Regions from separate parts of the Parafrankia discariae genome, predicted to be linked through region 2. Evidence: predicted binding sites of a transcription regulator. Region 2 holds the regulator's gene; the other holds the start of a gene.
What was found. The regulator LexA, encoded in region 2, represses DNA repair genes until DNA is damaged. The targets are predictions, from matches to a motif close to CGAACNNNNGTTCG.

Region 1: the regulator LexA is predicted to act here: its motif matches at 5,573-5,586, upstream of ruvC (crossover junction endodeoxyribonuclease RuvC).

The regions. Positions count from the first base shown of each region.
Region 1 is NZ_KB891102.1:323,027-338,508, forward strand. It holds gene secF (protein translocase subunit SecF) at 1-180, opposite strand, end outside; gene secD (protein translocase subunit SecD) at 182-2,236, opposite strand; gene yajC (preprotein translocase subunit YajC) at 2,472-3,047, opposite strand; gene ruvB (Holliday junction branch migration DNA helicase RuvB) at 3,160-4,221, opposite strand; gene ruvA (Holliday junction branch migration protein RuvA) at 4,298-4,990, opposite strand; gene ruvC (crossover junction endodeoxyribonuclease RuvC) at 4,987-5,550, opposite strand; gene B056_RS0101345 (YebC/PmpR family DNA-binding transcriptional regulator) at 5,666-6,421, opposite strand; gene pdxT (pyridoxal 5'-phosphate synthase glutaminase subunit PdxT) at 6,418-7,029, opposite strand; gene pdxS (pyridoxal 5'-phosphate synthase lyase subunit PdxS) at 7,026-7,991, opposite strand; gene B056_RS34670 (LppU/SCO3897 family protein) at 9,012-9,596, shown strand; gene B056_RS0101365 (hypothetical protein) at 9,564-10,124, opposite strand; gene B056_RS0101370 (glycosyltransferase family 4 protein) at 10,189-11,322, opposite strand; gene B056_RS0101375 (phosphatidylinositol mannoside acyltransferase) at 11,336-12,196, opposite strand; gene pgsA (phosphatidylinositol phosphate synthase) at 12,222-13,061, opposite strand; gene B056_RS0101385 (elongation factor G-like protein EF-G2) at 13,369-15,482, shown strand, end outside.
Region 2 is NZ_KB891241.1:184,112-199,593, reverse strand. It holds gene B056_RS0125270 (amylo-alpha-1,6-glucosidase) at 1-874, shown strand, start outside; gene B056_RS0125265 (GNAT family N-acetyltransferase) at 1,042-1,524, opposite strand; partial or broken gene B056_RS46185 (HipA N-terminal domain-containing protein) at 1,711-1,821, shown strand; gene B056_RS40055 (HipA domain-containing protein) at 1,906-2,274, shown strand; gene B056_RS0125250 (vitamin B12-dependent ribonucleotide reductase) at 2,573-5,560, opposite strand; gene nrdR (transcriptional regulator NrdR) at 6,274-6,834, opposite strand; gene B056_RS44745 (LysM peptidoglycan-binding domain-containing protein) at 7,260-7,505, opposite strand; gene lexA (transcriptional repressor LexA) at 8,427-9,170, shown strand; gene hflX (GTPase HflX) at 9,336-10,847, opposite strand; gene dapF (diaminopimelate epimerase) at 11,093-12,010, opposite strand; gene B056_RS0125220 (EAL domain-containing protein) at 12,037-13,053, opposite strand; gene miaA (tRNA (adenosine(37)-N6)-dimethylallyltransferase MiaA) at 13,207-14,130, opposite strand; gene B056_RS0125210 (class III extradiol ring-cleavage dioxygenase family protein) at 14,127-14,972, opposite strand; gene miaB (tRNA (N6-isopentenyl adenosine(37)-C2)-methylthiotransferase MiaB) at 14,969-15,482, opposite strand, start outside.

The sequences.
Region 1 (15,482 bases), on a different contig from region 2:
GTTCGACGGAAACTGGAAGACGGCGCCGCCGGAGAACTCGATGCCCAGGGTGAACCCCCGAAAGATCATGCTGAGCGCGCAGATCGTGATCAACGTACCGGACACGATGTACCAGACCCGGCGGCGGCCGACGAAGTCGGCGTTGAACTCGCTGCGGTAGAGCCGACCTATCAACGACATGTCAGTGCTCCCGCCTCTGTCCGGCCGTGCGCCGGCCCGCCACCCGCGGCCCCGTGCCCGGTTCCTCGAGCCGAGGCCCTGGATCCGGAGGGTCAAGGTCACCGGTGGCCGACGGGTCACCGCCCTCGGTGTCGGAGCCGGCGCGCGCGCTCCCGGCCCCGGCGGCGCCGCCGGGCTTGCTCACGTCCACGCGCCGAGCCAGCCGCGGTCGGTCCGCCGCGGCGGCACCGCCGACTGAGCGCACCGTCAGCCCGGAGAACCGGCTGGTGCTGAAGAACGGTCGCCGTACCAGCGCGGTGACCAGCGGCCGGGTGAAGATGAACATGATCAGGACGTCGATGAGCGTCGACAGGCCGAGAGTGAAGGCGAAGCCCCGCACCGACCCGACCGAGAGCACGTAGAGCACCGCCGCGGCGAGGAAGGACACCGTGTCCGCGGACAGCATGGTGCGCCTGGCCGCCGGCCAGGCCCGTTCGACCGAGGTCCGGACGCTGCGACCGGCGCGGACCTCGTCCTTGATCCGTTCGAAGTAGACGACGAACGAGTCCGCGGTCACACCGATCGACACGATCAGTCCGGCGATGCCGGCCAGCGTCAGGGTGAACCCGATCGCGTCGCCGAGCAGGACGACCGAGGCGTAGATGAGCGCCGCGCTGACCCCCAGCGAGGCGATCACGACGATGCCCAGCGCCCGGTAGTACAGGAACGAGTAAAGGATCACCAGGGCGAGCCCGATCGCCCCGGCCAGCAGCCCGCCGTGCAGCGACTCCTGGCCCAGGGTCGGGGAGACCGACTCGGCCTGCGAGCGTTCGAAGGCCAACGGCAGCGCGCCGAAGCGCAGGACGTTCGCGAGGTCCTCGGCGTCGGACTGGGAGAAGCTCCCCGAGATCTGCGCCGAGCCGGCGATCCGCTCGTTCGTCTGCGGCGCCGACTGGACGATGCCGTCGAGCACGATCGCGACCTGCTTGCCGATCGTCTTCTCGGTCAGGCTCGTGAACTTGCTCTGGCCCGAGCCGGTGAAATCGACGTTGACGACCCACTCGCCGGTGGTGACGCTCGAGGTTCCGCCGGTGCTGAGCAGGCCCGCCGAGGCGGTGGACACGTCCGTGCCGACGAGGGCCGCCGGCATGAGCAGGTACTTGGTCGTGCCGCTGCGGTCGCAGGCGGCGATCCAGTCCTCGGGGCGGTCCAGGCTCACCGAGGTGCTTCGCACGCCGGTGGCCGAGCAGGTGAGGTTGGCGAACTTGGTCGCGACGTCGGCGGGCGGCGTCGGCGCGTTCGGGTCGGCCGCCGCCGCGGCCGGGTCGGTCGCCGCCGCCGGATCGGTGGCCGCCGGCTGCGTGGCGGCGGGGGCACTGGGCGTGGGCGCGGCGGCCGGCGCGGGCGAGCCGGACTGGCTGGTCGCGGCCGCGAGCTCGACGCGGGGCCCGGAGCCACCGGCCCCGTTCGTGAAGCTGGCGGGCTGGGCCACCAGACCGGGCTGCTCGCCGCTGCCCGGGACAGGCCCGAGCGCGGCGGGCCGCTGCGAGGCGGGCGCGCCGGTGCCCGTCGGCGCCGGTGCGATGTCGGCCGGGGCCGGCGTCGCACCCGGCGCCGGCGTCGCCGTCGGGGCGGGTGTCGCGCCCGGGGCGGGCGTCGCGGTGGCGGCCGGTGCGGGCGCCGACTGCGCTACGTCGGACCCGTAGACCTCCCGGAAGCGCAGCTCAGCGGTCTGGCCCACCAGGTCGACGACGTCGTTACGGCCGCGACCCGGCACGGAGATCTCGATGGTGTCACCCGCGCGGCGGACCTCGGCCTCGGCCACGCCGAGGCCGTCGACCCGCTCACGGATGATGTCCACGGCCTTGTTGAGGGCCCCGTTGTCGACCGATCCGCCGGTGATCGAACGCGGGGTGAGGATGACGCTGGTCCCGCCCTGGAGGTCCAGGCCGAGTTTGGGCGTCCAGAGCCCGGTGACGGCCATCAGGCCGTAGAGGAGGGCGAGCAGAGCACCGAGTACTCCGAGTCGGGCGCCGACGGAGACGCCTCCGGAGGCTCGTGCCGAGCGACGTGCCAACGCCAAGTCCCTTCCTCACACACCGTCACCGATCCCGGCGGCGCTCAACGATTCCGAACGAGTGTCACCGAGGGTACGTTCCGACAGGCCGGCTGTGACACCACCGGCTGCCGACAGGCGCGTGACGGTCAGCGACGGCAGGCACCACAGCCGCACCACAGACCCCGGATCGGCATCCCGAAGCACCCTGAACCGGGCGCAAGAAGACACGGAACGCCTGCGGCCACGACACGCCCTACAACTCCTTGCGCGGCGGCCGCGCGGCGTCGCCCGCGCTCTCGGCACCACGACCGGCGTCGTTCCCGGCGGTTCCGTCGGCCCCGGTGCCGGCCTCCCCGGCCCCCGGGCCGGAGTCGCCGCCGAGGGACTTCCCGCCCGGGCCTGGCCTGGGCGGGTCGGTGTCCGGGTGACCGTCGGTGTTCGCGCGCCCGTGGACGGCCGACTGGCCGTCGGCGTCCGGGTGACCGTCGGTGTCCTCGTCGTCCGCGTCCGCGTCGCCGTCCTGGCCGGGCGCGCTGATCACCCGGGCGATCGCGGACCGGCCGAAACGGCAGACGACGTCCGGCGCGATCTCCAGCAGGACGTCGGCGCCGTCCATCTCGACGACGGTCGCGTACAGGCCGGCGGTGGTCAGGACCAGCGTGCCGGGGACGATCTCGGAGAGCTGCTGCTGTTGCGCGCGTGCACGGCGACGCTGGGTGGAGAAGAAATAGACGATCAGAAGGACGATCAGTATCGGGAAGATCAGCCCACTGATGGAGCTGCCGCCACTGTTGTCCGCCGCGTTCGTCACGGCCGCGAATACCTGCACGTCCCGCCCTCCTGGGTGTCGCGGCTGATCGTACGTATCCGCGCCACACCCGCAGCGGGCAGGCCGGTGGTGTGTTCCCCGGCAGCACCGGCCGACCCCCCCGGACGGCGGTTCAGGACGCCGGGGAGTCCTCCCCGAACAGGGCCGCCGGTGCCTGTGACCTGCCGAGTTGGTCCGCCTGCGGCTCAAGGCCCAGGTGGGTGAACGCGGCCGGGGTCGCCATCCTCCCCCGGGCCGTGCGGATCAGCAGGCCGGCCCGGAGCAGGAACGGCTCCGAGACGTCCTCGACCGTGTCGGCCTCCTCGCCCACCGCCACGGCCAGGGTGCCCAGCCCCACCGGCCCGCCGCCGAACCGGCGGACCAGCGCGTCGAGCACCGCCCGGTCGAGACGGTCCAGGCCGAGGGCGTCCACGTCGTAGATCCGCAGGGCGGCGCGGGCCACCTCACGGGAGACCACACCGTCGGCCCGGACCTCCGCGTAGTCGCGGACCCGGCGCAACAGCCGGTTCGCGATCCGCGGGGTGCCCCGGGAGCGGCCCGCCACCTCGGCCGCGCCGCCCTCGGTCAGCCGCACGCCGAGCAGCCGGGCGGAGCGGGTCAGCACCAGCGCCAGCTCGGCGGCGTCGTAGAAGTCCATGTGGGCGGTGAAGCCGAACCTGTCCCGCAGCGGCCCGGTCAGCAGGCCGGAGCGGGTCGTGGCGCCGACCAGGGTGAACGGCGCCAGGTCGAGCGGGATCGCCGTCGCACCCGGCCCCTTGCCGAGGACCACGTCGACGCGGAAGTCCTCCATCGCCGCGTACAGCAGCTCCTCGGCGGGGCGGGCGATGCGGTGGATCTCGTCGAGGAAGAGCACCTCGCCGGGCGTGAGCGCGGTCAGGATCGCCACCAGGTCACCGGCCCGCTCGATCGCCGGGCCGCTGGTCATCCGCAGCGGGACACCGAGCTCCTCGGCGATGATCATCGCCAGGCTCGTCTTGCCCAGCCCGGGTGGGCCCGACAGGAGCACGTGGTCGGGCGGGCGGCCACGGCCGCGGGCCCCCTCGAGCATGATCGAAAGCTGCTCCCGCACCTTGCGCTGGCCGACGAACTCGTCCAGGTTCTTCGGGCGCAGGCCGGCCTCGAACGCCTGCTCCTCGGGGGCCGCCGCCGCCGAGACCAGGCCCTCGCCGCTCACGGCGACCGCCGGGGCGTCGTCATCAGCGGCCTGGTCAGCCGCGCGCTCGTCAGCAGCGGCCTCGTCATCAGTGGGCTCATCGCGGCCGCAGCACGGCGAGGCTGGCCCGCAGCAGCGCCGCGGGGTCACCGTCACCGTCGTCGCCCGCCGTGCCGTCGGTGCGGGCGACGGCCGTGCCGTCGGTGCCGCCGTCGGCCGGGCCCGGCGGCACCGCCCGGGCGGCGACCACCGCGTCCAGGGCCTCCTTCGCGGAGTAGCCGAGGCCGACCAGCGCGTCCCGGACCTGCTCGCCCGCGGCGCCGAGCCGCGGATCGACGGCGGCGGGCGGCAGCGGCGTCGCCACGCGTGGCGACGGGACCGCGGCGGACGGCGGGCCGAGCCTGTCCCGAAGGTCGAGCACGATGCGCTGGGCGCTCTTGCGGCCGATGCCCGGCACCTTGGTCAGCGTGGCCAGATCCTCCTCCGCGACGGCCCGACGGATGACGTCCGGACTGTGCACGCCGAGCACGGCCTGGGCGAGCCGGGGGCCCACCCCGGCCGCGCCCTGCAGGATCTCGAAGACGTCACGCTCGTCGGCGTCGCGGAACCCGTACAGCGTCAGCTCGGTCTCCCGCACGACGAGGGTCGTCGCCAGCCGCGCGCGCTCCCCCACCCGCAGCCGGGCCAGCGTCGACGGCGTGCACCACACCAGCACCCCGACCCCGCCGACGTCGACGACCACCGAGCCGGGCGAGAGCGCCTCCACCGTGCCGCTGACCGACGCGATCACCGCCGGCCACCCGATCCGCCCGGCAGGCCCGACCCCCCGGGCGCACCCGGGCTCCGCGCGGGGGTCGCGGCCCGCATCCGGGCCAGCGCCGGCCCGCGCCACAGGTGGCACAGCGCCAGGGCGAGCGCGTCGGCGGCGTCCGCCGGGCGCGGGGCCTCCGGAAGATCCAGCAGCTTCGTCACCATGAACCCCACCTGGGCCTTGTCCGCGCGCCCGCTGCCGGTGACGGCGGCCTTGACCTCGCTCGGCGTGTACAGGCCGATCGGCAGCCCACGCCGGGCCGCGGCCACGATGGCCACCGCGCCGGCCTGGGCGGTGCCCATCACCGTGCGCACGTTGGCCTGACTGAAGACCTTCTCGACCGCGACCGCGTCCGGGCGGACCCGGTCCAGCCACTCGTCCACGCCCTCGGAGACGGCCCGCAGCCGATCGGCCACCTCGTCCGAGGCGGGCGTGCGCACCACGCCGACCTCGACCAGGCTGGCCCGGCGGCCGGGACCGCCGTCGACCACCCCGAGGCCGCAGCGGGTCAGCCCCGGGTCGACTCCGAGTACACGCACCGAGCCCTCCCGACGACACTGACGAACATCCGTTCGATCCTAGTGGTCGGGGCAACACCGACATCCACGACACGCCGAACGGACGGCCGCCCGGCGGTACCCGGACGGCACCGGCTCAGCTGGAGACGAGTTCCATCACGTCGTCGGAGATGTCCGCGTTGAACCAGACGTTCTGGACGTCGTCGAGATCCTCGAGCGCCTCGACCAGCTTGAGGACCTTCCGGGCCGGCTCCGCGTCGAGCGGGACGCTCACCGTGGGCAGCCAGGAGATGTCCGCCGAGGCGACCGTCAGGTCCGCCTCGGTCGCCGCCACCCGCACGGCGTGCAGGTCGGTGGCCTCGGAGACGACCTCGAACGCCTCCCCGACGTCGTTGACCTCCTCCGCCCCGGCGTCGAGCACGGCGAGGAGGATGTCGTCCTCGGTGAGGGTCGGCGTCTTGTCGATCAGGATGACGCCCTTGCGGTTGAACAGGTACGACACCGAGCCCGGGTCGGCGGGGGTGCCGCCGTTGCGGGTGATCGCGACCCGGACGTCGGAGGCGGCCCGGTTGCGGTTGTCGGTGAGGCACTCGACGAGCACGGCGACCCCGTTCGGCCCGTAGGCCTCGTAGGTGACCGACTCGTAGTTCACCCCGCCGGCGAGCTCGCCGGAGCCCCGCTTGATGGCCCGGTCGATGTTGTCGTTCGGCACCGACTGGGACTTCGCCTTGGCGATCGCGTCCGCCAGCGTCGGGTTCCCCGCCGGGTCGCCGCCGCCCGTCTTCGCCGCCACCTCGACGGTCTTGACCAGCTTGGCGAACAGCTTGCCGCGGCGGGCGTCGACGACCGCCTTCTTGTGCTTGGTGGTCGCCCACTTGGAGTGACCGCTCATGACCTGCCCCTCTTGAGCGCGAGCTCGGATCGGACGATCTCCACGAACAGCCGGTGCACCCGGATGTCCCCCGTCAGTTCAGGATGGAACGACGTGGCCAGCAGCGGCCCCTGCCGGATCGCGACCGGCCGGTCGCCGACCCGGGCCAGCACCTCGACGCCGTCCCCCGCCTTTTCTACCCACGGTGCCCGGATGAAGACGGCGTGCACCGCCGGCCCGTCCACGCCCTCGACCAGCAGGTCGGTCTCGAACGACTCCACCTGCCGACCGAAGGCGTTACGCCGGACGACCACGTCGAGCCCACCGATGAGCGGCTGGCCCGGGCGGCCGTCGATCACGTCCTGCGCGAGCAGGATCATGCCCGCGCAGGAGCCGAACACCGGCAGGCCACCGGCCACGGCGGCCCGCAGCGGTTCGAGCAGGTCGAACACGCGCAGCAACCGCCCGATCGTAGTGGACTCACCACCGGGCAGAACCAGGCCGTCCAGCTCCGCCAGCTCGCCGGCCCGGCGCACCTCGCCGGCGTCGGCCCCGGCCCCGCGCAGGGCGCGGACATGCTCGCGCACATCGCCCTGCAACGCCAGGACGCCGATCCGCGGGGCGCTCACCAGCCGCGGTCGGCGAAGCGCGCCTCGGGCCGAAGCTCGCCGACGTTGATGCCGACCATGGCCTCACCGAGGCCGCGCGACACCTTGGCCAGCACGCCGGGGTCGTTGTACATGGTCGTGGCCTCGACGATCGCCCGGGCGCGCCGCGCCGGGTCGCCGGACTTGAAGATGCCCGAGCCGACGAACACGCCGTCCGCGCCGAGCTGCATCATCAGCGCCGCGTCCGCCGGGGTGGCGATGCCGCCGGCGGTGAACAGCACGACCGGCAACCGGCCCAGCCGGGCGACCTCGGTGACCAGCTCCACCGGCGCGCGCAGCTCCTTGGCCGCGGCGTAGAGCTCCTCGGGCGGCAGCGCCGAGAGCCGGGCGATCTCCGCGCGGATCGTGCGCATGTGCACCACGGCGTTGGAGACCTCGCCGGTGCCGGCCTCACCCTTCGAGCGGATCATCGCGGCGCCCTCGGAGAGCCGCCGCAGCGCCTCACCCAGGTTCGTGGCCCCGCAGACGAAGGGAACCGTGAAGTTCCACTTGTCGATGTGGTGGTGCGGGTCCGCCGGGGTGAGGACCTCGGACTCGTCGATGTAGTCCACACCCAGCGACTGGATGATCTGCGCCTCGACGAAGTGCCCGATCCGGGCCTTGGCCATGACCGGGATCGAGACCGCCTCGATGATCCCGGAGATCATGTCGGGGTCGCTCATCCGCGCCACGCCGCCCTGTGCCCGGATGTCCGCGGGCACCCGCTCCAGCGCCATGACCGCGACGGCGCCCGCCTCCTCGGCGATGCGGGCCTGCTCGGGGGTGACGACGTCCATGATGACGCCGCCCTTGAGCATCTCCGCCATGCCGCGCTTGACCCGGGCGGTGCCGGCGTGCCGCTCCGCGCCGTCCGCCGGCGCGACGGGGCCGGATGGCGAAGCGCCCGGGGCGGGGGCGGGGGCGGTCAGGCCGTCGGACATCATGTGTCGTCTCTTTCGGGTAGTTCGGACAGGTACTTCGGACGGGATCTCCGGACGGGATCCGCGGTGCGGACCCGCCGGTGGAACCCGCCGTCCGGTGGTGCCGACCCGTCCGGTGGTGGCGGCCCGTCGGTGGCGTCCGCCGCCGGACCGGGTGCCGGCGGCGCACCGGTGGCACCGTGCCGGCGCACCGACGGCGGCGGCCCGGCGCGGGGAGCCCCGGCCGAGGGCCGGCGGACCGGCGGCCGGCCGACCGGCGCGGACCACGCGGGGACCAGGCTGTTCGGTGGTCGTTCCGGGCCGGACGGACCCGGACGGACATGGATTCGGCTCCATGGTACGGCCGAGACGCGCATGCCCTACCCCATCTTCGGCATCGTGGAGATCGCCACCGACGGTGGCGATCTCCACAGCGGGGCCCCGGGCCGGGCGGCGCACCGGGGGCACACCGGGTGTCCGTACCGATTTCCGCCCGGTGACCAGCGCAGTATCCTGCCGTGCCACGACGTGGAACCTTCCAGGAGAGTCATGACAAGTCCCTACGGCGGTGGACCGCCCGGCCCGCGGCCCGGACCTGGGCAGCCCGCTCCTGGACAGCCACCCTGGGGCGGCGGCGCGCCCGGTGGGTACGGCCCCCCGCCCGGCACCGGGCCGTACCCCGGGCCACCGCCCGGCGGGTCGTACCCCGGGCCACCGCCCGGCGGGTCGTACCCCGGGGCCCCGCCCGGCGGCCCGTACCCGGGCCGGCCGGCTGGTGGCCCGACGTCCTTCCCCGGCCCGCCGTCGCCGGTCGGGCCGTACGCCGCTCCTGGGCCCGCGGGACCGCCGGGACCGCCGGGACCGCAGCCGTGGGCGCAGCCGGCGCCCGCCGGCTGGCCCGCGGGGCCGCGGTGCCGGATCTGCGGCGCGGCTCCGGCCGTGCCGGCGACGATCCGCGGACATCAGGGCTTCATCATCTTCATGCGGTTCCGCTCCGAACACGGACCGTTCTGCCGCACCTGCGGCACCGCGACACTGCGCACCATGAACGCGCGGACGCTCTGGCAGGGCTGGTGGGGCATCGCCTCGCCGTTCATCACCCCGGTGATCCTGCTGCTGAACTTCACCGAGCACTCGAAGATCGGCAGGCTGCCCCCGCCGGGGCCCGCCCTCGCCCCGCCGCTGCGGCCCGGGCGCCCGCTGTTCCGCCGGCCCGAGGCCCTCGGCCTGCTGGTCCCGCTCCTCGTGCTGGCGCTGGTCGTGGCGGCGATCGCGACCCGCGACCCGGACGGGGGCGGGGCCCGCTCCGGCGACTGCGTCCGCCGGGACGGCCAGCGGATCTCGATCGTCGACTGCTCGTCACCCCGGGCTCAGTACGTCGTCCTGAGCAGGCTGGACGGCGACTCCGACGCCCGATGCGACCTCTGGGCACGGACCACCGCGAGCTACACGCAGACCGGGCCCGGGCCTGACTTCGTCCTGTGCCTCGGGCCGGTGCCCGGCGCGGGAGCGGGGCAGCCCGGCCAGGGTGACCAGCCCGGCCAGCCCGGCGTGCCGGGCCAGCAGGGGACGACACGCAACGCGAGCGCTCAGGGCTCAGGCTCCGGGCAGCCCGGCCGGGTCGTCTGAGCGGGGCGGGTCCTCCTCCCGGGCGGGCAACGCGTCGTCGATTTCGAAGTAGGCGGGCAACGGCCGGTGCCCCGACAGGTGCAGTACCCGCACCAGGCGCCGGCCGGCCAGCGAGCGGACGTCGCCGACCGCGTCGTTGTGGAACTGGCGGGCCAGGGCCACCCGGGCCGCCGCCGAGTCGACGGCGGCCACCTCCGCCGGGGCGTGCCGCCCCACGGCGACCACGGCCGGGGCACGCAACGCCCGGCTCAGCTCGTTCTCCGCGTCCTCCGCGGCGGTGCCCAGCCCGGCGCCGGCGAGCAGGTCGGCGTGGCCGACCCGGGCTCGCCCGGCCGCGCCGGCGAGCTCGGCGAGGTCGCGGCGGGTGGCGAGCTCGTACGCCGCGTCGGCCCGGGCGACGAGCTGGGTCACGAGTCCGGCGCGCGTCGCGTCGACCCGGCCGGCCAGCCGGTCGAGCCGGCTCGCCAGCCAGGTCAGGTAGGTGGCGATCACCACGACGGCCACCACCACGACCACCACGCCTGTCATCTCGCGCAGCGTAGTCAACCGCGGTGGACAGATCACCGCCGGTAGGTGGTCCCGGCCGGCCGGCTCAGCTCTCCTCGGGGGCGGCCACCGACACCGGGCGGTCGCCGGAGATCATCTCGTACACACCGACGATGCGCTGCGCGATCACCCTCCAGTCGTACTGGGCGACGACGGCGCGACCACGCTCGGCCAGCCGGGCCCGCTCGGCGGGGTCCTCGAGCAGCTCGGCCAGGTTCGCCGCCAGCTCCGCCGGCTCCCCCACCCCGAACAGCCGCCCGGCCCGCCCGTTGTCGAGCACCCGCCGGAAGGCGTCGATGTCGCTCGCGACCACCGGCGTCCCCGCCGCCATCGCCTCGAGCAGCACGATCCCGAAGCTCTCCTGCCCGGTGTTCGGGGCGCAGTACACGCTGCCGGAGGCGAACACCGCGGCCTTGTCGGCCTCCGGGACGAGCCCGACGAGATCGACCCGTCCGAGCAGCGCGGGGTCGATACGGGCGCGCACCGCCTCGGTGTCGCCGGGGCCGGCGACCAGCAGCCGGACGTCCGGCACCCGCTCGACGAGCAGCGGGAACGCGGCCATCAGCACGTCCAGGCCCTTGCGCGGCTCGTCGATCCGGCCGAGGAAGGCAACCGTCGGCGCGGTGCCGTAGCCGGGCAGCGGGCGGGCGTCGGCGAAGGCCCGCACGGCCACCCCGTTCGGGATGAGAATCGCGCCGGTGCCGAGGTGCTCCACCAGCGTGCGCCGCGCCGCCTCGGACACCGCGATCCGCGCCCGCAGCTTCTCCAGCGACGGCCGCAGCGCGCGGTGCCCCGCGGTGAGGATTCTGGACCTGGGGTTGGCGGTGTGGAAGGTGGCGACCAGCGGGCCGTCGGCGAGCATGCAGGCCAGCAGGCTGACGCTGGGCGCGGTCGGCTCGTGCGCGTGCAGCACGTCGAAGTCGTGCTCGCGCAGCCACCGGCGCACCCGGGCGGCCGAGACCGGCCCCATGAGCAGCCGGGCCACCGAGCCGTTGTAGGGCACCGGCACCGCGCGGCCGGCGTCCACGGCGTAGGCCGGCAGCGTGGACTCGTCGTCCACCGGGGTGATCACCGAGACCTCGTGCCCGGCGTCGAGCAGCGTCTCGGCGAGGTCCCGCACGTGCGCCTGGACGCCCCCGGGCACGTCCCAGGTGTAGGGGCAGGCGAGTCCGATCCTCACCGCCGGCCGCTCCTCACGACGGGTCGGGCCAGATCCGCTGGAGCATGTGCCAGTCGGCGGGATGCGCGGCGATGCCGGCGGCGAACTCGTCCGCGAGCCGCTGGGTCATGGTCGGGATGTCGGTGTGCCCGACCTCGGGGTGGATCCGCGCGCTCCAGCCGTCGTCGTCGAACCAGAGCGTGACCGGCAGCAGGATGGCCCCGGTGCGCAGCGCGAGCGCGGCCGGACCCGGCGGCATGGTGGCCGTCGCGCCGAAGAAGGTGACGGCGACCCCGGCGGAGGTGAGGTCGCGGTCCGCCAGCAGGCACAGGGCGCCGCCGGCCCGCAGCCGCTCGGCCAGCAGGTCCGCCGGCGGCTGCGTGCCGCCGGTCAGCGGGATGACCTCCATGCCGAGCGCGGTGCGGAACCGGACGAACCGCTCGAAGAGCTCCTCGGGACGCAGCCGCTCGGCCACCGTCGTGAACGGGATGCCGGTGGCCACCAGCCACGCCCCGGCCTGCTCCCAGTTCCCCATGTGCGGCAGCGCCAGGATGACGCCCCGACCGGTCGCGTGCGCGCGGCGCAGCCGGTCCTCGTCGAGCACCCGCATGGCGCCGACCAGCCGGTGGGTCGGCAGGTCCTGGAGGCGGAAGACCTCCATCCAGTACCGCGCGTAGGAGCGCAGCGCGGACCGGGTCAGCGCGTCGAGGTCGGTGCCCGGCGGCACGACCCGGGCCAGGTTGGCGCGCAGCCGCGCCGTCCCGCGCCCGCCGCGGCGGTGGGCGAGATCCGCGGCGCGGGCGAAGCACCAGGCGGCGACGCGCTCGGGCAGCAGCCGGACGAGACGCCACCCCAGCACGTAGCCGAGCAGCGTCACCCGCCCCGCGGACGTCATCGACGGTCGGTTCCGGTTCGGGCGGTCAGTGGCCGGGAGCGATCCGCGGCACCGCGGGCACCGACGGCTGCTGCGGCTGGTGTGCCGGCGTCGCCGCCGGCGGCGTGTCGCCCGCGCCGGCCGGGATGGGGGCACCGTCCGGACCGCTGCCCGCGGTCATGACCGAGGCGGACCCGGACGGGTCGCCGCCCGCCGCGCCGGGCTGCCCGGCCGCCGGGTCGGACGCCGGTGCGCCGGCCGGCGGGGCGAGGGTGGGCCGCCCGGACCGGACGAACTGCCGGTGCACGTGCACCACCCGCTGGCTCACGGTGAGCAGGGTCGCCCCGACCAGGAACCACAGCGCCACGGGCAACAGGTAGGGCACGCCCAGGCCGTACAGACCGGCGGCCACGAGCAGGATCAGCAGACGCTCGCCCCGCTCGGCGAACCCGACGTCGCAGCTGAACCCCAGGCCCTCGGCACGGGCCTTCACATACGAGGTCACCGAGCCGGCGACCAGGCAGAGCAGCGCCGCGCCCGCCAACGGCAGCGAGTCACCGTCGCCCGCGTACCAGATCACCAGCGACCCGAAGATCGCGCCGTCGCCGACCCGGTCGGAGGTCGAGTCCAGGAACGCGCCCCACTTGGAGGAGATGCCGCGGGCCCGGGCGATCACCCCGTCCATCAGGTCCGAGAAGACGAACAGGGTGATGACGAGCGTTCCGACGAAGAACACCCCGCGGGTGAAGAAGCCGAGGGCCCCACCGGCCACCCCGATCGTGCCGATCACCGTCACCATGTCGGGTGACACCGACGAGCGCGCGGCCCACTCGCTCAACGGATCGAGCACCTTCTGGATCTGGGGTCGCGCCTTGCTTGCGAGCATGTCCGTCCCGTCGTCTCTGGCGTACCGCCCGGGTTGGGCGGTCTCACAGTACCGCCGTCACGATCCGCTCATATCCGATCACGATCAGAGCCCGGGTTGTGCTACACGTCACAGCAGAGGACTCTTCGGGTACATACCAGTGCCCGCGGCGGACACCCGACAGACACGGCAAGCAAGGCACGGCAGGCACAGCACGCCCGCGGGGCACGGCCCCTCGGCCGGCCGCGGGCACCGCGAGCCAGGCGGGTCCGCGCCGGTGGAGTCGCGCCGGCGCACCGACTCCGCCGCACCCTGCAGGGAGGCCGGAATGTCAGCAACTCCGCGCGATGTGCGCAACGTGGTCCTCGTCGGGCACACCGGTGCCGGCAAGACGACCCTGCTGCGCCATCTCCTCCAGGTGGCCGAGTTCCTCGACGAGCGGTCCACCGCCACCATCACGCCGGCCGCCGACGGCAACGGCAACGGCACAGCCGGGAGGAGTGGCAACGGCCGTGCCGATGCCAACGGCACCGGCGGCCAGGCCGGGGGCGGGGGCGACGGGGGCGCGCCCGGGGTGGGTGCCGCCGGGGGCGGCGCGGGCACGGTCCCCGGCGGAGAACCGGCCCAGCGGAGCATCTCGCTCGTCCTGGCCTCCCTGCGCCACCGTGGCCTCGCGGTGAACCTGCTGGACACCCCCGGCTACCCGGACTTCGTCGGGGAGCTGCGGGCGGGCCTGCGCGCGGCGGACGCCGCCCTGTTCGTCATCAGCGCCCTCGAGGGCATCGACGGCTCGACCAGGATGCTCTGGGAGGAGTGCGCGGCCGTCGGCATGCCCCGCGCGATAGCCATCACCCGGCTGGACCATCCCCGGGCCGACTTCGACGCGACCCTGCTCGCCTGCCAGGAGACCTTCGGCGTGGGAGTCCTGCCCGCGTACCTGCCCGAACCCGGCGGCGGGCAGGCGTCCCGGCTCGTCGCCCTGCTCACCGGACGGGTGGTCGAGTACTCGGCCGGCACCCGCCTCGAGCACGAGCCCGCCGCCGAGCTGACCGGCCCGGCGGGGGCGGCCCGCGGCGCGCTGGTCGAGGGGATCATCGCCGAGAGCGAGGACGAGAGCCTGCTGGAGCGGTACCTCGGCGGCGAGGAGCTGGACCCCAAGATGCTGCTCGACGACCTGGAGACCGCGGTGGCGCGCGGATCGTTCTACCCCGTCCTGCCGCTCGCGGTGCCGGCCCGCGCCGCCGCCGGGGCGCGTGGGGTGCCACCCGGCCTGGGCACCGTCGAGCTGCTCGACCTGTTCGCGCACGCCTTCCCGTCCCCGCGCGAGCACCCGCTGCCCAGCCTCACCCGCCCGGACGGCGCACCGTGCCCACCGGCGGTCGGCGACCCGGCCGGGCCACTGGTCGCCGAGATCGTCCGCACCACCACCGACCCGTACATCGGCCGGATGTCCCTCGTCCGGGTCTTCTCCGGCATCCTGCGCCCCGACGCGGCCGTACACGTCTCAGGCCACGGACGGGCCGCCGCCGGACATCCCGACCACGACGACGACGAGCGGGTCGGGGCGCTCTCGCAGGCCGTCGGGATCGCCCTGCACTCGGTCGACGAGTGCGCCGCCGGCGGGATCTGCGTGATCACCCGGCTGTCCACCGCCGAGACCGGCGACACCCTCTCCGACCCGGCGGACCCGCGCCACCTGCCCGCCTGGACGATGCCGGAACCGCTGCTGCCCGTCGCGGTGCGCGCGCCGGCCCGCTCCGACGAGAGCAAGCTCTCCGCGGCGCTGGGCCGCGTCTGCGCCGAGGACCCCACCCTGGCCGTGGCGCAGGACGCCGAGACCGGCCAGCTCGTCCTGTGGTGCATGGGCGAGGCGCACTGCGACGTCGTCCTGGACCGCCTGCGGGAGCGGTTCGGCGTCACCCTCGAGAAGATCCCGCTGCGGGTGCCCATGCGGGAGACTCTGCGCGGGCCGGCCGAGGGCGTCGGACGGCTGGTGAAGCAGTCGGGCGGGCACGGGCAGTACGCGATCTGCCGCCTGCGGGTCGAGCCGCTGCCCGCGGGCAGCGGCTTCGAGTTCGTGGACGAGGTCGTCGGCGGCGCGGTCCCCCGCCAGTTCATCCCCTCGGTGGAGAAGGGGGTCCGGGCCCAGCTGGAACGGGGCCTGCAGGCCGGGTTCCCCGCCGTCGACCTCCGGGTGCGGCTGGTCGACGGAAAGGCGCACAGCGTCGACTCGTCCGACCTGGCCTTCCAGGCTGCCGGCGGCCTGGCGCTGCGGGAGGCCGCCCGCGCGGCCGGCGTGGTGCTGCTCGAACCCGTCCTGGAGGTCCACGTGACCGTGCCCGACGAGCACGTCGGCGCGGTGATCAGCGACGTCTCCGCGCGGCGCGGCCGGGTCGTGGGGATGGCGCCGGTCGGCAACGGCGATCCGGAGGGCCCGCCGCG
Region 2 (15,482 bases):
GTCCGGGATGGACAACACCCCCACCTGGATGGAGATGACGAAGCCGGTCGCCCCGCGGTCGGTACGCGCGCTGCGCCGGATCAACGGTGACGACGCGCTCGACGCCCTGCGCCGCGACTCCAAGGAGGTGCCGCCGGACGAGCGGCTGACCTCGGCGGACCTGTTCACGCTCTACCGGATCGTCCGCGAGCTGCGCCGCAGCCGGTATGACTTCCGGACGATCCGCTCCACCTTCGTCCCGCTCGTGCAGGACGTGGCCTTCAACGCGATCCTGGCCCGGGCCAACGAGCATCTCGAGGCGATCGCGGCCGAGGCCGGGGTGCGCATCCCGCGCTGGCTGTCCCGATCGATGCGCCGGACCCGCTCGGCGCTGAACGAGCTGTGCTCGGACGGTGTCTACTACAGCCGGAACTTCCGCACCGGTGAGCTGCTGGAATACCACACCATCGCCGGCTTCCTCCCGCTGTACGCGGGTGTCGTGCCGGAATCCCAGGTGGACGGCATGGTCGACGCCCTCATGTCACCGCGGTACTGGGCCCGGTACGGCATCGCCAGCGTGCCGACCGACGACCCCGCCTTCCTGCCACGCTGCTACTGGCAGGGCCCCGTGTGGGTGAACATGAACTGGCTGATCGCGGACGGGCTGGACCGCTACGGCCGGACCGAGGCCGCCGCCGCGATCCGCCGCAACACCCTCGACGTCATCATGTCGTCGGGATCGATGTTCGAGTACTACTCACCACTCGACGGTTCCGGCGCCGGCAGCAACCGCTTCTCCTGGACGGCCGCCCTGCTGGTGGACATGCTCGACAACGGCGCCCGCCCGACCCCCCGCGCCCAGGCGACCATCCCCACCACCCGCACCCCCGCCTGACGGCCGCTCCCCGGGTCCCGGGCCCCGGGTGGGCTCGCCTCCGGGCCGGACGGAGGCCCCGAAGCGAAAGCGAGTTGCGTCAGCCCCTCTATTCGCCGGTCAGGCAACTCGCATCGCGCTCCCACCCCGCCGGACCGCCCAAAGCGGGCACCACACACCGTGGTCGATCAATCCTTGGGGAACGGGCTGTACGAGTCGTCGGCCAGCAACCGCCGGAAGATCGCCATGGGTCGCCCTGGGCCGTTGTAGTCCGGGAGGGGACCGTCAACGGCGAACCCAAGGCGGCGGTGGAACGCGATGGAGTCGATGTTACCCGGCCCGGTGATCGCGTGGACCTCTCGGCAGCCCACCGCCCGCGCGCGGTGAAAGAAGTCCTCGTAGAGGTGGCGGGCCAGACCGAAACCGCGCTGGTCGGGCCGCACGCCGACGAAGTGGATGTAGGCGACGTGAGGCCGGGACGGCGAGGGGAAGGCAACGAGGAAGGCCGCCAGGCCGTGATCATCCTCGATGACCCGACTTGAAGCACAGAAGTGATCAAGGAAAAGTCGTGGGAGCGCGGCGCCGATGGACCGGCCCCACCAGTCGTCCGCGACCGCCGCGATGGCGTCGTAGTCGTCCGGCCGAGCGACCCGCACCGCAAAGGCGTTCACCCGCCCAGGATCCCCGATGTGGCCGGTCTGGCGGAGGAACGTGACGGGACAACACACCGTCGATTGGTCATCTGTACCCGGCGCCTGCCAATGCCGGCGACGCCTCAACCAAACTGCCGGGTCACGACTTCGATGTCGACGTCACGAGGACCGACTTCGACATAGTAGTGCCGACAGAACTTCTTCCGCGAACTGCTGCCCGAGGCCCGGACGCTCTCCCGTCTCGCGCAGCAGGCCAACGTCTCCGAACCGGACGTCATCGGCCTGCTTCGCCGGTACGGCCGTCACGTCGCCGGAGCCCTACGGATCTGGGACCCGGACGTCCCTGGCGAGCCCAGGCAGCCTGCGCTCGAGCCGATTTCCGCCTCCGGGGTGGCGGACATGCTCACCCATGTCCAGCGCGACCCGCTCGGAAACAGGCCTGCCACGGGCAAGACCTCCCTGGCCGGCGTCCAGGGCAAGATCGTGCTGGCGCAGACCGGCGAGGGCTGGAACAGGGTCGTCGACGGCTGGCCGTCGACCCACATCCTCAAACCACGGTCGCGGGACTACCCGACAACGATCTACGACGAGGAGTTCGGGGCACGCGTCGCGCGGGCCACCGGGCTCACCTCCCACTCCACGTGGGTCGAGGAGTTCGAGGGCGCGCCAGCCGTGACGATCGAACGCTACGACCGATCGCCCGACGCCCCGCAGGGCCGCATCCACCAGGGGGTTGGACGGGTCGATGACGCTCGGCCCCGCCTGTGACCTCGTGCCCAGTCACACCTGCCCGTCGACGGCGAGGTCGCCCTCGTCGGGGCGGCAGAGCTCGCTGAGGAAACCCTGACCACAGTGCTCAGTCTGGTGAGAACCCAGGCTCCCCGTCCGCAGGCTCACCCCGGGCTCGCCCAGGACATCGCCCGGCTCACTGCCAACCTGCTCGCGGGGCGCGCGATCGGCGACGAGTGACCGCGCGGACCGCCGGGCGGCCGGCGGGTGAAGCCGTGGGGCCGGTGGGTGACCACCGGCCCCACGGCAGGCGCACCTGACGCGGTACCGCTCGTTGTCAGCTGCAGCCGCTGGTGGAGCCGCACTGCTCGCAGACGTAGCAGCTCCCGGCCGGGCGCATGTTCACGCCGCAGGTGAAGCACAGCGGCGCGTCGACCACCGTCTGCGCGGTCAGCGAACCGCCCGGCATGGCCAGCCGTAGCTCCTGCGCGACCAGCTCCGGCCCGCCGCCCACACCCGGCCCGGCTCCCGCCGACCCGGCCGACCCGGCCGACCCCGCACCGGCGCTGGCCGCCGGGACCGAGGCGCCCTCGACCGGGGCGGACGCCCGCAGCGACTCGATGTCGATCTCCGGCTCGGCCGCCGCGACCGGGCCGCCGCCGGTCTGCTCGGACAGCCGCCGTGTCCGCTCCGAGGCGGACAGGATGCCCAGCTCGGCGCGCTGCTCCTCGGTCAGGTAGTCCAGCGCCAGCCGACGGAACAGATAGTCCATGATCGACTGGGCGATCCGTACGTCCGGGTCGTCGGTCATGCCGGCCGGTTCGAACCGCATGTTGATGAACTTGCTGGTGTAGGCCTCCAGCGGCACGCCGTACTGCAACGCGATGGAGATCGCGATCGAGAACGCGTCCATCACGCCGGCGAGCGTGGAGCCCTGCTTGGACATCTTGATGAAGACCTCGCCGAGGCCGTCGTCCGGGTAGGAGCCGGCGGTCATGTACCCCTCGGCGCCACCGACGCTGAACGAGACGGTCTGCGACGGGCGCGTCTTCGGCAGCCGGCGGCGTACGGGCCGGTGCTCACCGGGGTCGGCCGCGGGCTGCACCACGGGCTGCGTCGCCACGGCGGACTGCGCCGCGACCGCGGCCGCCCCGGCGGCGGCCCGGGCGGCCACGTCGGAGGCCACCTCGGCCGCCGCGTCGGCGTCCCGCTTCGCGCCCTTCACGTCCGTCAACGGCTGACCGACCTTGCAGTTGTCCCGGTAGATCGCGAGGGCCTTGAGGCCGAGCCGCCAGCCCTCGAGGTAGATCTCCTCGACTTCGGCGACGGTGGCCGTCGCCGGCATGTTCACCGTCTTGGAGATGGCACCGGAGAGGAACGGCTGGACGGCGGCCATCATCCGGACGTGGCCCATCGGGCTGATCGCGCGGTCCCCGATGGCGCAGTCGAAGACCTCGTAGTGCTCGGTGCGCAGGCCGGGGGCGTCGACCACGTGGCCGTGCTCGGCGATGTACTCGACGATCGCCTCGATCGTCTCCTCTGCGTAGCCCAGCGCGCGCAGCGCCGCCGGCACCGTCTGGTTCACGATCTTCATACTGGCCCCGCCGACCAGCTTCTTCATCTTCACCAGGGCCAGGTCCGGCTCGATCCCGGTGGTGTCACAGTCCATCGCCAGGCCGATCGTGCCGGTCGGGGCCAGCAGGCTGACCTGCGCGTTGCGCCAGCCGTGCTTCTCCCCCACCGACAGCGCCCGCTCCCACTCCTTGGAAGCCGCGGTGATCAGGCGTGCCTCCTCGGCGTGCACGGTGCGGACGGCGTCGTTCGCCGCCGAGTGCTTGCGCACGACCCGCCGGTGGGCGTCGGCGTTGCGGGCGAAGCCGTCGTAGGCGCCGACGGTGCCGGCGAGCTCCGCCGAGCGGCGGTAGGCGGTGGCGGTCATCAGCGAGGTGATCGCGGCGGCGAGCGCCCGGCCCCCGTCCGAGTCGTACGCGCGGGCGCTGGCCATGAGCAGCGCGCCCAGGTTCGCGTACCCGATGCCGAGCTGTCGGTACGCCCGGGTCACCTTGGTGATCTCCGGGGTCGGGAAGTCCGCGAAGCAGATCGAGATGTCCATCGCCGTGATGATCAGCTCGACGGACGCGACGAACGTCTCGGTGTCGAAGGTGCGGTCCGGCCGCAGGAACTTCATCAGGTTCAGCGAGGCCAGGTTGCAGCTCGAGTTGTCCAGGTGGACGTACTCCGAGCACGGGTTCGACGCGGAGATCCGGCCGGACTCCGGGCAGGTGTGCCAGTCGTTGATCGTGCCGTCGTACTGGATGCCCGGGTCGGCGCACGCCCAGGCGGCCTGGGAGATCGTGCGGAACAGCCCGCGGGCGTCCACCGACTCGATCACCCGGTTGTCGAGACGGGCCCGCAGGTCGAAGGACGTCCCGTCGACCACGGCGCGCATGAACTCGTCGTTGACCCGCACGGAGTTGTTGGCGTTCTGGTACTGCACCGAGGCGATGTCCCGCCCGCCGAGGTCCATGTCGAACCCGGCGTCGCGCAGCGCGCGGATCTTGTCCTCCTCGCGCGCCTTCGTCTCGACGAACTCGACGACGTCGGGGTGGTCGACGTCGAGGACGACCATCTTCGCCGCCCGTCGGGTCGCCCCGCCCGACTTGATGGTGCCCGCCGAGGCGTCCGCGCCGCGCATGAAGCTGACCGGGCCGGAGGCGGTGCCGCCGGAGGAGAGGAGCTCCTTCGAGGACCGGATCCGGGAGAGGTTGAGGCCGGCGCCGGAGCCGCCCTTGAAGATCAGGCCCTCCTCCCGGTACCAGTTGAGGATCGACTCCATGGTGTCGTCCACCGCGAGGATGAAGCACGCCGACACCTGCTGCGGCGCGGCCGTCCCGACGTTGAACCAGACCGGGGAGTTGAAGCTGAAGACCTGGTGCAGCAGCATCCAGGTCAGCTCGTGCTCGAAGGCCTCGGCGTCGGCCTCCGACGCGAAGTAGCCGTGCTCACGGCCGGCCGCGCCGTAGCGGTGCACCACCCGGTCGATGAGCTGGCGCAGTGACGACTCCCGCTCGGGCGAGCCGAGCGCGCCGCGGAAGTACTTGCTGGCGACGATGTTGGAGGCGTTGACCGACCAGGCGGTCGGGAACTCCACCCCACGCTGCTCGAAGTTGATCGATCCGTCCCGCCAGTTCGTCATGACGACGTCCCGGGACTCCCACTCCACCTCGTCGTAGGGGTGGACTCCGGGCGTGGTGCGAACCCGCCGGATCTTCAGCCCGGCCACCTTCGCGGCCGATCTGTTCCCCTTGCCGCGGGTCTCGGTCATAGCGCTCCTCGTGTTCGCGTTCGACGGGTTCAAACAGCGGCCACCGGGCTTACGTGCCCGGAGCAGGCCTGGTCAGGCATGGTCCGGGCCAGATCCGGCCCGGCGCCGGCAGTGCAGGGTGGGATGGCCGGACCAGCTGTTCCGCTGATCGGCCGGGTGCGTGTGGTCTGAGACGGTGTGTATGGCTTGAGGCCGTGCCGGACCTGGCCGGGCCCTGACAGGCACAGCGGGCACCGCGGCGTACCCGGGGGCCGGTCCGGCTGGTGGCGCTCGATGCCCGTGGCCGCGCCGGACGGGATCGGGTCGGGGGCGGGCGGGGGCACTGGTGGTCGGGTCCGAACATCAGGTGCGAAGGTGCTGGCCGCGGCGCGTGCGCCGATGCCTGTAATACGTGCGCCGTGGGCGGCTCCCGTGACCTCAGGCAGTACACGGACCACCGCCGCCCGAAACCGTCACGACTCCGGGACCGGTGGGGCTCCGAGGCGGGTGGGGCTCCGGTTCCGCACCGACACGGCTCCAGGCCGGTTCCGTTCCAGGCCGGTACACGGGCCTGGAGGCTCACCGGAGCGCGCCGCGGGCCTTTCTCGCGACCGGCCCCCGTGATGCCGGAGTCGGCAGGCGGCCCACCGGCCCGGGTTCGTGGGGCCGGCGCGAATCGGGCTGGATGACTGGTGGGACGCCCGGATCCCGGTTCCGGGACCTCGGGCCGGCCGTCAGGGGCCGGCCGCCGCCCGTGGGCCCGTGGTCACCGGAACGACGACGGCTGAGGCCCGGGTGGCCGCCGACACCGCGGTCGGCTTCCCGGCGGCGGGCGGCTCGCCGCTGCCAGCCGACTCGGCGCGCAGGGCCGCGATCGCCGCCTCGAAGTCGCCGAGCGACTCGAACGCCAGATAGACGGAGGCGAAGCGGAGATAGGCCACCTCGTCCAGCTCCCGGAGGGGGCCGAGGATCGCTCGGCCGACATCCTCGGCGGCCACCTCCGCGGAACCCGAGGAGCGCACCGTCTCCTCGACCCGCTCCGCCAGCAGCGCCAGATCGTCCGACCGGACGGGGCGGCCCTGGCACGCCTTGCGCACTCCCACGATCACCTTCGCGCGGCTGAAGGGCTCGGTGGCCCCGCTGCGCTTACGGACCCGCAAGGAGGCCTCCTCCATGGTCGTGAACCGACGGCCACAGGCCGGACACGACCGCCGGCGCCGGATCGCGGCGCCTTCCTCGGCCTCCCTGCTGTCGACGACACGGCTGTCGGGATGCCGGCAGAAAGGGCACCGCATGGTCCGCTCCCCTCAACCCCGGGCAGGCTGGCCCTGCCGCCCGCGGGGTGCGTCCGACTGGGTTCCGTCACTTCGACCGACGGCCCTGTGGACAGACGGTCAAGGCTCTGTGGATTACCTGTGCAACAACCTGTGGATGACTTGCGGTGCTGCAACTACAAGATGTTGTGTCCACCGTAGCGCACACCACCGACAGATCCGACACCGGCCCCTCCGGCGCGTGTGGTCCTCGGGTGTGTTTTCGCCAGCCCGCGCCGACGCCACGACAGGCCGTGACACCGGCCCGACACACCCTCGGCGGCGACAGCCGGACGTGCCCCCGGCAGGGGCCATCCGCGACATCTGGCACGCCGAGCGCACCGGGCACGCCGAACCGCCGCGCTGTCGAGCCCTCGGGGCCCAGGGGCCGCGGCAGGGGAGCCGGGTCAGGGCAGCCGGAGCTCCTGACCGGGCATGAGCGTCACCGTGTCGAGGCCGTTCAGGGTCATGAGCCCGCGGACGGTGTCGCGGGCGTCCGCCTCGGGGGCGACGTCGTGGGCGATCTCCCAGAGCGTCTCCCCGGACCGGACGACGTGCGTCCGGTAGCTCACCGGGACGCCGGTGAACGCCTGTGACGTGGTCACCAGCGCCAGAGAGAAGACCAGGCCGAGCAGGGTGCTCGCCAGCGCCACCACGACGATCCGGCCGCGCCTGGTCAGCCGCAGCGGCGGCCGGGCGCCCGGCCTCCCCCGCCGGCCGGCCCGCGACCCGGGTCGCGGACGGGGCCGCGGACGAGGCGGACGAGGTTGTGGGCGAGGTCGCGGGCCGGGGGCCGGCTCGGCCGGGGCCAACCCGACGGCGGCCACACGCCACCACATCCCGGGCATCTCTATGACGCTGGCCCCGCGTCCTCCGGCCCCCTCGGACCTCGACTCACCGCGCCGCCCGGACTCGCCAGGCGGGGCCGTGGCGACGGGAGCCGCCACCGGCAGACCACACCGGGCGCCACGAGAGCGGACCGGGTGCCCTACCGGCACGCGACCCACACCGCGCACCGCCACCCCCCGCACCCCGCGACCACGAACGGCGACTCCGCCCACCGCGGCCCCGCGCACACCGCGCGCTCCGCGCACGCCCCGCGCACCCGTCGCCACCCGCGGACCCTGCCGCGCCGCGCAGCCGCGGGACACCGGGTGACCCCGTCGAACCGACGCATTCCCACCGGCCGCACCGCCACCGTCGGTCATGCCAACCTCCCAGGCACGAACACTTGTTCGATCGAACGCCTGAGCGATTCTTGCACGGCCGCCACGCACACTTCCCCCGACACGCTCGAACAGACGTTTGAGATTCGGCGATCGGCCGACTACCGTCAAGGACGATCAGTTGTGGACGATCGTGCGAGATCGACCGCGAGATGGACCGCGAGATGGACCGAGCACGAAGGACCCCACCAAACCGATCAGCCGAACCGATAAAAAGTTACTAATCGGACAAAGCATTGGAACGACCGGGTGGGTGTTGGCGGAGCCGGGCCGTCGACCACCCGGTCCGCGGCAGCCGCCGGTGGCATCATCCACCAGGCGGAAGCATCGACAGGAGAGCGGTAGGCGATGACCAGCCAGGAACGGGGTACCCGCCGAGGTGACACCCGTGGCAACGTGCGGGACTTCCCCGACAGCCCCGCGGACGCCTCGGGCCTGACGCAACGGCAGAAGAAGGTACTCGAGGTCATCCGGTCCGCGGTGGAGCGGCGCGGATACCCGCCGAGCGTCCGGGAGATCGGCGAGGCCGTCGGCCTGACCAGCACCAGCAGCGTGGCGCACCAGCTCAAGGTGCTGCAGGAGAAGGGGTTCCTCCGGCGCGACCCGAACCGGCCGCGGGCGATGGAGGTGCTTCCGATCGGCGGGGCGAAGACCGGCGGGCGCTCCCGCGCGGGTGCCGCGGCGGCACCCGCCGGGGCCACGGCGCTGGAGGCCGGCACGCCGACCTACGTCCCGCTGGTGGGGCGGATCGCGGCCGGCGGGCCGATCCTCGCCGAGCAGGCGATCGAGGACATCTACCCGCTGCCGAAGGAGATCGTCGGCGAGGGCACCCTGTTCCTGCTCAGGGTGGTCGGCCAGTCGATGATCAACGCCGCCATCTGTGACGGTGACTTCGTCGTCGTCCGGCAGCAGCCGGTGGCCGACAACGGCGAGATCGTCGCGGCGATGATCGACGGAGAGGCCACGGTCAAGCGGTTCCGGCAGCGGGACGGCCGGGTGTGGCTGGCGCCGGAGAACCCCACCTTCTCGGACATCCCGGCCGAGGACGCGACCATCCTCGGCCGGATCGTGGCGGTGATGCGCCGGGTCTGATCCCGGCGCGCGGCCGGCCGGGCAGGGCGTGACAGGCACCGGTCAGACGTCGGACGTCTGACCGGTGCGGTGTTCAGGCCGGGCGGCGGTGTTCAGCCGGCTGGTCCAGCCACCAGCCGCCCAGCGAGGCTGGCTGGCAGGGCCGGGCGGCTGTCAGGGCCGGTGTCAGGCGCGGAACGGCTCCAGCTCGGCCGCCAGGCCCACCGGCACACGTGCGGCGACCTCGGTGCCCCTGCCGGTGTGCTCGACCCGGAGCACCTCGCCGATCTGGTGGATGCGGGAGACGAGATCGCCCCTGGTGTAGGGGACCAGCAGCGACATCTCGACCTCCGGGTGCGGTATCCGCGCCGAGAGCGCGTCCACCAGCTCCTGCAGCCCCGCCCCGGACCGGGCCGAGACGAAGACGGCGTCCGGCACCGCCTGGCGCAGGACGGCGAGCGTGGTCGGGTCGACCGCGTCCGTCTTGTTGACCACGATGAGCTCGGGGACCCCGGCCGCGTCGATCTCGGCGAGCACCTCGCGCACGGCCGAGATCTGCCCCATCGGGTCCGGGGCCGAGCCGTCGACGACGTGCAGGACGAGGTCGGCGTCCACCACCTCCTCGAGCGTCGAGCGGAACGCCTCGACGATCTGGTGCGGCAGGTGGCGCACGAAGCCGACCGTGTCGGCCAGGGTGAACACCCGGCCGTCGGGCAGCGTGGCCCGGCGCACCGTCGGGTCGAGGGTCGCGAACAGCGCGTCCTCGACCAGGACACCCGCCCCGGTCAGCCGGTTGAGCAGCGACGACTTCCCGGCGTTGGTGTAGCCGGCGATCGCGACGGCGGGAACGGCGCCGCGGCGGCGCGACGACCGCTTCGTCGCCCGGACGGTGGCCATCCCGGTGAGCTCACGGCGCAGCCTGGTGATGCGCGCGCGCAGCCGCCGACGGTCGGTCTCGATCTTCGTCTCACCGGGGCCGCGGGTACCGATCGGTGCCCGGCCGCCGCTGGCGGCCTGCCGGGACATCGACTCACCCCAGCCACGCAGCCGCGGCAGCATGTACTGCAGCTGGGCGAGCTCGACCTGCGCCTTGCCCTCGCGCGAGGTCGCGTGCTGGGCGAAGATGTCGAGGATCAGCGCCGTCCGGTCGATCACCTTGACCTTGACGACCTCCTCGAGCTGGCGCAGCTGGCCGGGGGTCAGCTCGCCGTCGCAGATCACCGTGTCCGCGCCGGTCGCCAGCACGATCTCGGCCAGCTCCTTGGCCTTGCCGGAGCCGACGAAGGTCGCCGCGTCGGGCCGGTCCCGGCGCTGCACGAGCGCGTCGAGCACCACCGACCCGGCGGTGGTCGCGAGCGCGGCCAGCTCCGCCATGGACGCCTCGGCCTCGACCTGCGAGCCCGACGTCCACACCCCGATCAGAACGACCTGTTCCAGGCGGAGCTGGCGGTACTCGACCTCGGTGACGTCCTCGAGCTCGGTGGTGAGGCCCGGGACGCGGCGCAGCGCGCCACGGTCCGCCAGGTCGAGCCCGTCGCCCTCCTCGTCGAAGAACGAGAACCCGTCGGTCTCGGCCAGGGCGAGCGCGGTGACGTCACGACCCTCGTGACCCTCGTGGTCGTCGTGACCGTCGCTTCCGTCGGAACGCAGTTTCAGATGCCGGGTGGACGCCACAGCGGCGTCAGCGCGAAGACTCATACCATCCGTTCTCAACGCGGCACGGTGACCGCGTCATTCCAGTCCGCCCCGGCCGGGACGGCACTGCCTCGCCCCGCCGGCCGGGCGAACCCGGCCGACGGAACACCGTCGCCCTCAGCGTGACACGGCGTACCCACGATCGCGAGCCCTTTACCAGGCGGCGCCCGCCACGGGCGACATCGGCGGATCCGCACCGGACACCCGGCGGTCCACACCCGACCCCGCCCGGCCGCTCCCGGCCCCGCTCAGCCGGCGCCGACAGCGCTCGGACGCCGCTCGCCGCCGGGAGCCACCGGGACGGGACCACCCGCCGCGCGCAGCCAGTCGGGACGAAGGACACCGTCCGACACCAGCACGGCCGGGCCACTGAGCAGGACGGTCGACTCCCGCCAGCCGACGGTCAACCGCCCGCCGGGCAGATCGACCGCGACCCGCGCGGGCGGCCCGACGTCGTTGCGGGTCGCCCAGGCCACGGCGACGGCACAGGCGCCGGTGCCGCAGGACGCGGTCTCACCGACGCCCCGCTCGAAGACCCGCATGGCGACCCCGTCCGGGGCCGGTACGACCACCTCGACGTTCACGCCCTCGGGGAAGGCGGCGGCCGGGTAGGCCGGGGCGCGCAGGTCGAGACGCGCCAGGCCGGCCGGGTCGAGGTCGTCGGCGAAGCAGACCGCGTGCGGATTCCCCATCGAAACCGGTACGGCGGCGAACTCCCGCCCGGCGACCGTGACCGGCACCGGGCCGGCGGCGAGCTCGGGCGGCCCCATCTCGACGGTGACGTCGCCGTCCGCCGGCACCTCGACCGCCCGCAGGCCGGCCCGGGTGGCGATGACGAGACGGCCGGGCGCGGCGTAGCCGGCGTCGACGAGATAACGGGCGAACACCCGGATCCCGTTGCCGCACATCTCGGCGATCGACCCGTCGGCGTTCCGGTAGTCCATGAACCAGCGGGCCGCCGCGCGCTCACCGCCGCCGGCGGTGAGCGCGGCGGCACCAGCGGGCTCGGCGGCGGTCAGCACGACCCGCAGCACGCCGTCAGCACCGATGCCGGTGCCCCGGTGGCACAGCGCCCGCACCAGCGCGGGGCTGAGGTCGAGCTCGCCGTCGGCATCCGGCAGGATGACGAAGTCGTTGCCCGTTCCGTGTCCCTTGACGAAGCGCACGCCGCGATCGTACGGCCGGGGCCCACTCACCCCGCGGCACCCGCCCAGGATCTGTCCCCTCGCCCGGAACCACCCGGATGCCCGGTGGGCCGGCCCGGCCGGGTGGCGACACGCGGGTGGCCGGAGGGACCCGAAGGAGCCGGAGGAGCCGCCGGTTCACGACGCGGACCGGGTTCGCTCGCCGGCCGGAAGCCGGTCTCGGCGCGAGGCTCGGCCCGGGTCTCGGCGGACGGCTTGTACCACCTGTCCGGCCGGCCCCGGCCGAGCGCGATCATCCGGGCGTCCTCCACCGGCACCGGCGGGCAGAACAGCGGCCCGGACACCCGGTCGCAGTCCAACCGGCCGACCCGGTCCGCCAGCCCCGCGGTGTCGACGTCCTCGGCGACGACGACCATGCGCCGGCGGTGCGCCACCCCCACCAGGGAGGCGAAGGCCGCCTCGCCCTCCAGGTCGCGGATCGTCGCCCGCAGGAACCGACCGTCGATCCGCACCAGGTCCAGTGGGAGCACGTCCAGAGTGGACAACGAGCCGTACCACGTCCCGAACGCGTCGACGCCCACCGCGACGCCGAGATCCCGCAGCCGCGTCAGCAGCCGGGGCAGCGCGGGTGGCGCGAACGCCAGTGTGTCCTCGGTGAACTGCAGGCCGACGGCGCCCGGCGGCAGCGACCGACCCAGCACCAGTCGCTCCACCTCGGCGAGGAACTCGGGGCGGGCAAGGTGGCGGCCGTCGATGCGCACCCACAGCCGCGGGGGGCGGACCGAGGTGCCCGCGGCCATCCGATGCCAGGTGCGGGCCTCGGTCACCGCCATCCGCAGCACCCACTGGTGCACCTGGCCGACCAGTCCGGCGGCCTCGGCGACACGCATGAAGTCCGCCGGGCCGAGCAGGCCGAACTCGGCGTGCGCCCAGCGGGGCCGCGCCTGCATCCCCGGAACGGACCCGTTACGCAGGTCGACGTCCGGCTGGTAGTGCAGGCGCAGCGAACCGTCGTCGAACGAGGCGTACAGCGCGGGAACCAGGGCAAGGTCGAGCGCGGTCACGTCGGACTCTCCAGACGCCGGGATGGGCCGGCACCCGGGCCGACGGGTCAGGCGGAGCTCCCGCGGCGCTGGGCCGGCCACACGTCAGAGCGAACCCGCTGTCAGAGTGAACTCACTGTCAGAGCCAACCCACTGTCAGAGTGAACTCACTGTTCAGCGCGAACCCACCAGACGTCGTACCTCGGCGAGCGCCGCGGCGACGTCTGGAAATTCCAGCCAGGATATCCGCGGATCACGCCGGAACCAGGACCTTTGCCGACGGGCGAAGCGCCTGGTGGCCGTTGTTGTGGCCTGTTTGGCCGTGTCCATGGAGTCCATTGCGCCGTCGAGAACGGCCAGGATCTGCGCGTACCCGAGGGCCCGCGAGGCGGTCCGCCCGTCGCGCAGCCCGGCCCGCGCGAGCGCCACGACCTCGTCGACGAAGCCCGCGCGCCACATCAGCTCCACCCGCTCGGCGAGCCTCAGGTCCAGGTCCGGGCGGTCCAGACCGAGCTGGACGACGTCATATACCGCTTGATATTCGGGCAAAGTTGCCTCGAAGGTACCGGTGAGTTCGACGACCTCGAGGGCCCGCACGATCCGCCGCCCGTTGCCGGGCAGGATCGCCGCCGCGGCGGTCGGCGCCAGCCCGGTCAGGCGCTCGTGCAGCGGCCCCGGCCCGACCTCGGCGAGCTCGCGTTCGAGCCGGGCCCGGACGGCCGGGTCGGTACCGGGAAATGACAGATTGTCCAGGACCGCCCGCACGTACAGGCCGGATCCGCCGACGAGGATCGGCACCCGGCCGGCGGCGAGCAGGCCGTCGACGACCCGCCGGGCGTCGGTCTGGTAGCTGGCGACGTCCGCGGTGCGGGTGATCTCCCAGACGTCCAGCAGGTGGTGGGGCACGCCGCGGCGCTCGACCAGCGGGATCTTCGCCGTGCCGATGTCCATCCCCCGGTAGAGCTGCATCGAGTCGGCGTTGACGATCTCTCCGTCGAGCTCGCGGGCGATCTCGACCGCCAGATCGCTCTTGCCGACGCCGGTCGGGCCGACGACGGCGATGACCGGCCCGGCCCGGCCGTCGCGGGCTGCGGTCACCGGCCGCTCCGCGCGGTGGCACGCCCCTCCCGCCCGTCGGCGTGGCTTCCCGCCGCGCGGTTTTCCTCGGCGCGGTTTTCCTCGGCGTGCTTTTCCACAGCGTGGTCGCCGTCCACCCGCTCCCACCCGGCGACCAGGTAGCCGACCCCGAACGGGGCGTCGTCGTAGCGGAGCAGGCTCGTCCAGGACCGGGCCGGGTCCCCCGGCGTCGCGCGGCGCACCGCGCCGGCGAGGACCTGCCAGGACGCGCGGCCCGGCACGAGCAGGTCGGCCGCGAGCGCGGGATCCAGGGCGAGCAGCGCGGCGACGTCCAGTGTGGCGAGCGCGGCGGAGACCGCGGCGTCGTACGCGGCGGCCCGCGGGTCCAGGCTGCCGGGGGCCTTCACCGTCCGCCGGGCACTGCCGTCACCCATGATCAGCAAGGCGAGCCGGAATCCGTCCGCCGCCGCGGCGGCGACGAGGTCGGCGCCGAGCGCGGCGGCGGCCGCCGGCCGGGTCGTCGCCGGCACGCCGCGGGCCGAGCACCGCCCGGTCCAGCCCGCCTCGCGCAGCAGCCAGGCACCGATGGTGAGCGACAGCGGGAGCACAGCCGGACCCACGCCGGACGTCCCGAGCGGGAAGCTCAGACCCACCCCGAACCCGGCCAGCGTGCCGACGGCCGATCCGTCGTAGCTGGCGTCCGAGGCGTCGTCGCCGACGACCACGATGTGGTCGGGCGCCAGGGCGCACAGCCGGGCGACGGCCGCGCGGGCATGATCCCGGACCTCGATCGGGTCGACCCCGGCGACCTGCGGAACGAGCAGCGGCGGATGCGGGCAGACGGCCGCGGCGACCAGGGTCACCGCGCGGCGGGGGCGCTCGGGCGCAGCTGCGGCATCCCCAGGGAGACCGCGGGACCGCCCGGACGCCCGGTGTCGCCGGCACCGGTGTCACCGGCACCAGTGCCGGCGGGCCCGGTGTCACCGGCGATGGCGCGGCCGGCGGCCCAGGCGTCGCCGGCGCGGGTGCGGCGGTGGGCGAGCAGCGGGCCGTCCGCCGTCAGGTGGTGCGGCGCGCCCCTGGTCACCACGGTCTCGACGACATCGCCCGGCCGGACGAGCCCGTCCTGCGCGTGCGGCCCGGTCACCAGCAGGTGGACGAGGCGGCCGTCGCGGGCGCGGCCGGAGAGCCGGCCGGTGGCGGAGTCCTTGCGGCCCTCCCCCTCGGCCACGACGATCTCGACCCGACGCCCGACCTGCGCCCGGTTCTCCGCCCACGACATCTCGTCCTGCAGGCTCGCGAGCCGCCCGTAGCGCTCGGAGACCACGGCGGGATCGACCGCGCCGTCCATCTCGGCCGCGGGCGTGCCGGGA